One region of the Halomonas sp. DP8Y7-3 genome, then DNA from elsewhere that is predicted to be linked to it. Evidence: predicted binding sites of a transcription regulator. Region 1 holds the regulator's gene; the other holds the start of a gene.
What was found. The regulator FNR, encoded in region 1, switches genes on or off when oxygen is low (the NO sensors DNR and NnrR bind a similar motif). The targets are predictions, from matches to a motif close to TTGATNTANATCAA.
Positions count from the first base shown of each region.

Region 2: KUV86_RS18255 (nitrate/nitrite transporter) is a predicted target of FNR. The motif match lies at 2,276-2,289, and genes of this name have one in related genera.

Region 1 covers NZ_JAHVIO010000009.1:264,951-268,158, forward strand. The annotation lists gene KUV86_RS10890 (hypothetical protein) at 1-194, shown strand, start outside; gene ttcA (tRNA 2-thiocytidine(32) synthetase TtcA) at 394-1,317, shown strand; gene fnr (fumarate/nitrate reduction transcriptional regulator Fnr) at 1,597-2,337, opposite strand; gene KUV86_RS10905 (sulfite exporter TauE/SafE family protein) at 2,496-3,182, opposite strand; gene ccoS (cbb3-type cytochrome oxidase assembly protein CcoS) at 3,192-3,208, opposite strand, start outside.
Region 2 covers NZ_JAHVIO010000019.1:142,099-145,306, reverse strand. The annotation lists gene KUV86_RS18255 (nitrate/nitrite transporter) at 1-2,057, opposite strand, end outside; gene KUV86_RS18250 (histidine kinase) at 2,329-3,208, shown strand, end outside.

The DNA of each region.
Region 1 (3,208 bases):
CGCTTGGCCTGTTGGCTGTGATGGTGGCTTACTGCCAGTACTATCGCCGCACCCGTGACCTGTGGGGGATGGTCAAGTTCTGGGAGAAGCGTCTGACGCTGACGGTGAGTGAGCACGCCTGGCAACGCTTCGGCATCTTGCTGCTGTTGCTTGGTGTGGTGGCGCGCTATCTGCTGGCACTACAAGTCGTCTAGCCACAGGTCGTCTTGTCACAGGTCCTCTCTTCACAGGGCGGCTAGTCACAGGGCGGCTAGTCAAAAGCACCTTGGCCCAGGATACGCGGTTGTGAACCAGCGTAATCGCAGGGGTGAGTGGTTGCTGACTTCTTCGCCTGTAGCGGACGTGAGTGATAGACTAGCGGGTCTTCATTTTCAGCCGTGATGTGCCCAGCCCATGTCTGCTCAGCCCGCTTCCGCCTCCCTGTTTGATCCCCGTGTCCTCGACCGTCGTGATGCCGCGTCCCCGGCAGCTGACGACGAGCGCGCCCAGGCCAAGGCCAAGCGCGAGTTCAACAAGCTGCAGAAGCGTCTGCGGCGTCAGACCGGCAACGCCATCATCGATTACGGCATGATTCAGGAAGGCGACAAGGTCATGGTATGCCTGTCCGGCGGCAAGGACAGCTACACCATGCTCGAGATTCTTCGCAGCCTGCAGCGCAATGCGCCGGTGAACTTCTCCCTGGTGGCGGTCAACCTCGACCAGAAGCAGCCCGGCTTTCCCGAGCACGTGCTACCGGACTACCTGGACAGCATTGGCGTGGACTACCACATCCTCGAGCGTGACACCTACTCGGTGGTGAAGGAAAAGACCCCCGAGGGCAAGACCACCTGCGCGCTGTGCTCGCGACTGCGCCGAGGGTCGCTGTACGGTTTTGCGGAAGAGATCGGTGCGACCAAGATTGCCCTGGGACACCACCGCGAGGATATTCTCGAGACGCTGTTCCTCAACATGTTCTTCGGAGGAAGTCTCAAGGCCATGCCGCCCAAGCTGCTGTCCGATGATGGCAAGAACATTGTCATCCGGCCGCTGGCGTACTGCCGCGAGGCGGACATCCAGGCCTACAGCGATGCCATGGCCTTTCCGATCATTCCCTGCAATCTCTGCGGTTCGCAGCCCAACCTGCAGCGCCAGGTGGTGAAGGAAATGCTGGCAGAGTGGGAGGCCAAGCACCCTGGGCGCCTGGAGAGCATGTTCAAGGCCGTGACCAACGTGGCACCCTCGCAGCTGGCGGACCGCGAGCTGTTCGACTTTGAAGGGCTGGAGGCCGAGCAGGCGCATCGCCAGGCTCGGCGTATTGATATCGTTGATGCCGACTAAGCTCGCCTGAACACGCCCTGCTGAAGAGCCTCTGCTGAACATGCCTTGCTGAAAAGGCACTGCTGAAGCGTGAAGCGAGCTAGGGCCACATCACGCAGTGGCCCTCTTCAATGTCTGAACGCTCGTCCCGATAAGATAGCAAGAGGCCGCATCCTGGGATGCGGCCTCTTTTGTTGATGGAGCCGGTATATCGTCGCCCTACCTAGGGGGGCTGGGCTTGGGGCGTGGCACGACGTCTATCGGTCGCTGTCGGCCGCAGGCCCTGTCAGCGCCGCGGGATCAGCTGGCGTCGGTGTCAGCCAGGTTCGACAGTGAGGCGAGGTCCAGGATATTGACCTCCCGTCCAGAGACCGCCACCAGGTCCTGCTGTTGAAAGCGCCCCAGAATGCGGCTGACCGTTTCGACGGCAAGTCCCAGGTGGTTGCCGATATCTGCCCGGGACATGGACAGGCGGAAGCTGAACGGCGAGTAGCCGCGACGTCGGAAACGGTCGGACAGACCGAGGAAGAAGCAGGCCAGTCGTTGGTCAGCGGTCTTGCGCGACAGCAGCTGCATCATGCGGCGATCTTCGCGCAGCTCCTTGCTGAGGGTGCGGAACAGTTGCGCGCGTAGTTCCGGCAGCGTCTGGGTCAGGGCGTCAAGGCGATCGAAGGGAATCTCACATACGGTCGTGGTCTCGAGTGCCACCACGCTGCCGGGGTATCTGCCGTCGTCGATGCCATCCAGGCCGACCAGTTCACTGGGCAAGAAGAAGTTGGTCAGCTGCGCTTCGCCACTACCCTCGGTGGTGATCTGCTTGAGACTACCGGAGCGAACCGCGAAGACGCTCGTGAAGCGATCTCCCTGCTCGACCAGCCGAGTGCCCTTCTTGATCGGAGGGTGACGACGGATAATGGAATCGAAGCGCTCGAGGTCAGCGGTCTCCAGCGACAACGGAAGGCACAGGGAACTCAAGCTGCAGGACTCGCAACGAGTCTCATGTAGCATGGGGCGCCGTCGATCTTGGGCCGATGGACTCATTCGCAGCTCCTGTGGGTCTGGGGTTCATGATGAGCAGGGCATGTAGGAAACTGGCTTGCCCTAGCTGCATGCTATTGTCGCTATTCTACACGCAGATATTGGGCCAAAGGTGCATATACCTCTTTTGCCTCAATAATCTGGCGGCGATATGATGGTCGTCAATTTCCTACAATTTGTAGGATATTCCATACAGCTAAACCGACAATCATGCCCGCTGCCATAAATCGAGTGGCAGGGTGTGCCAGCAAACTCTGCAGTTGGCGTGCAGCAATCCCTGTTGTCACTAGTGCCGGTAGCGTTCCCAGGCCAAAGCAGAGCATGAGTAGTGCTCCACGGGCAGGGTCTGCGATGGCCATGCTCCATGCCAGCATGGAATACACCAGGCCACAGGGCAGCCAGCCCCAGATGGCCCCGAGTGCAATCGCCTGAGGTAGCTTGACCACTGGCAACAGGCGACGTCCTGCTGGCTCCAGGTACCTCCACAGGCGCTGGCCCAATGCCTCCAGCCAGCGTAGCCCTTTCCACAGGTTGGCAATGTAAAGCGCCATCGTGATCAGCATCAGGCTGGCAACCACCTGCAGCAGGTCCCGCATGCCCGGTGCCAGCGCCACCACAGAGCCTAGGCTTGCGACCATAGCGCCTGCCAGGCAGTAGCTGAACAGACGCCCCGAGTTGTAGCCGAGTAGTAAAATTCCTACACGAATAGGGTGGCGCATGCTCGGGGGAATGGCAAAGGTCAGGGCACTCATTATACCGCCGCACATGCCGATGCAATGTGCTCCGCCAAGCAGCCCGAAGACAAACGCCGCCATCGCGGGCGGCAGGTCTAGACCTACTGGGTTCATGCGTTCTGCTCAGGATCCAGGGGGTG
Region 2 (3,208 bases), on a different contig from region 1:
GTGCCGGTATAGAGAATGCACATCAGCCAGTTGTGCTTGCGCTGGAAGATGACCGACTGTTCCTTGAACGAGGACTTGGCGCTGGCGATGTCGTTCATGCCGAACCAGGCGGCAACGGTGGCGATAGCGATGAACGGCACCCACACGAAGCCGGCGTTCTGCAGCCACAGCATGCCGCTGTCTGACAGCGGTTGGCCGTCGCCGGTAAACATCACGAAGCTGCCGGTAGAAATCACCACGGGAACCAGGAACTGCATCACCGATACGCCAAGGTTGCCAAGACCGGCGTTCATGGCCAGTGCCTTGCCTTTTTCGCGCTTGGGATAGAAGAACGCGATGTTGGCCATGCTGGAGGCAAAGTTACCGCCACCGAAGCCACACAGCAGGGCAATGATCGCCATCACCAGGTAGGGGGTGTCAGGGTTCTGTACCGCAAACCCGATCCACAGTGCCGGCAGAATCAGTGAGGCCGTGGAGAAAGCGGTGAAGCGACGCCCGCCGAAGATCGGCACGGTAAAGCTGTAGAAGATGCGCAGCGTAGCGCCGGACAGTCCCGGCAGGGCGGCCAGCCAGAACAGCTGGTTCGGGCTGTAGTCAAAGCCCACCTGGGGCAGTTTGGCCACCACCATGGACCACACCATCCAGATGCTGAAGGCCAGCAGCAGACAGGGGATCGAGATCCATAGATTGCGACTGGCAATCTTGCGGCCGGTGGTCTGCCAGAAAGACTCGTCTTCCGGGCGCCAGTCCTGCAGCACGAATTTGCTGGGGGTAGAAAGCTCCGGCAGATCGGTGGATTCGCAGCGGTCGCGAGCCTCGATGCGTTCGGCTTTACGAATCGCGTGATGCATCCACAGCAGCGCCGCGGCGACCACGACGAACATCAGCATGAAGCAGCTCTGCCAGATGCCGATGACATCGTTGAGCATGCCGAAGGTCAGTGGCAGGAAGAAGCCGCCGAGTCCGCCGACCATGCCTACCGCGCCGCCCACCAGACCTACGCTCTTGGGATAGTAGACCGGGATGTGCTTGTACACGGCGGCCTTGCCCAGGGACATGAAGAAGCCCAGCACCATGGTCAGCAGGATAAAGCCGACCAGGGGCATGGCGAAGGTGAATTCGACCGGGCCACGCACTCCGTCGATGGTGTATTGGGTGGGCGGATAACTCAGCAGGAAGGTGCAGATGACCGAGGCCAGGAAGGTCCAGTACATCACCCGACGAGCGCCGTAGCGATCCGACATCCAGCCGCCGAGGATGCGGAACAGCGAGGCTGGGATAGTGTACAGCGCCGCGACGATACCCGCCGCTCCCAGGCTGAGTCCGTAGACCTCGATCAGGTAGTGGGGCAGCCACAGGGCGAGGGCCACAAAGCCGCCGAAGACGAAGAAGTAATACAGAGAAAAGCGCCACACGCGCAGATCGGCCAGCGGCGCAAATTGCTCGGATAGCGGCTGGCGCACGGCGTTGCGAGATCGACTGCTGGGGTCTTCCTTGGCCAGCACAATGAAGGCGACGCCCATGATGGCCATGACGGTGGCATAGACCAGCGCGGTGCTCTTCCAGCCCAGTGCCAGGAGCAGAAAAGGGGCGCCAAAATTGGTCACGGCAGCGCCCACGTTACCGGCACCAAAGATGCCCAGAGCGGTACCCTGACGTTCCTTCTCGAACCAGGCGGAGGTGTAGGCGACGCCGACGATGAAGGAACCGCCCGCAAGGCCGATACCCAGGGCGCCGACCAATAGCATCGAGTAACTGTTGGCAAAGGTCAGCAGATAGACGCAGGTGGCCGTGATCAGCATCAGCAGGCCGAACACCCAACGGCCACCGAAACGGTCAGTCAGTACGCCGAGGAATAGACGGCTAATGGAGCCGGTCAGCACCGGTGTGGCCATCAACAGGCCGAGTTGAGTGTCAGAAAGACCGAAGTCTTCCTTGATCTGAATGCCGAGAATCGAGAAGAGAGTCCAGACGGCGAAGCAGAGAGTGAAGGCCAGGGTGGCCAGACCTAGCGCTTGATTCTGCTGACGCCGCGGTACGGAGTCATGTTGAAGCATATGCTTTCCTCAGTAGGGGTGCCGGTTTGTCCCCTTAAACATTGCTACAATGTATCTGCAAGGCACTTGATTGTGATCAACAGAATGGGAGGGTATATCCAGCGTCGTTGATCTCTTACCTCCATGGGGGTATGCGGGTGTTTTTAAGAGATTCGTCACGTATTATCTGCCTCGAAACATAAATGAGACATTCTGATATTGGTTAGGTGATAACTCCCTTGATCTGGGTCAATAGAAGTGGGTGGTGGAAGACAAGACACGAGGGGCAGCCATGAACGGCGCCTTTTACCTGCGCCGCTCTCTGATGCTGCGCATGCTGGTCGCGATGGCCGCGATTGCCTGTCTGGCGCTGGTCAGCCTGCTGGGCTCGATCGTTATCGCCCAGAGCGCGGGTGGCTACGCCGATGCCATCAATCAGGCGGGGTCGCTGAGGATGCAGGCCTACCGATTGCTGTCGACCAGTGAATTGCTGCCTGCCGACCATCCCCGGCGCCGTTGGCAGCAGGAACAGATGGAAGCCACTCTTGCCAGCCCAGCCATTGTCAGTCTGATTCCTGGCGATGTGGATGACCCCCTGAGAGATGCCTATGACAGAGTGGTCGAATGCTGGCACGAAAACCTGCGACCCAATATCCATGCCTTTGACGGCGGCAATGCCTTTCGCCTCGATGACCAGGTGGCAGAGTTCGTCGATAAAGTGGATATTCTAGTTGGGAGTCTGCAAAAATATGCGGAGTCTAAGGTGGTCTTTCTGGAAGTTTTTCAGGGTGTGTCGCTGACCATTCTTGTTGTTTTTATGGTGATGGTGGTGTACAGAATTGTGTGTGGCGTCATGCCGCCTTTTAGAGATCTTATTCGGGTGGTAAATGGTGTAATGGTGGGTGACTTCTCCGGTAGAACGACCTACCGTGGGAATGACGAGCTTGGCCTCTTGTCGCGTACGATCAACAAGATGAATGCCAGTCTTTCGGAAATGTATGGGCAGCTCGAAAAGCGAGTGGCGGCCAAGACGCATGAGTTGAAGCGCAGTAATGATGCGCTGCGGATGCTTTACCTGACGGCGCGACGTTTGAATGGCGTGACGCCATTGACCCGTGAGGAGCTTGAAGACGTCCTGCGTCAATTGGAGGCGGTCACCGACGAGGGACCGT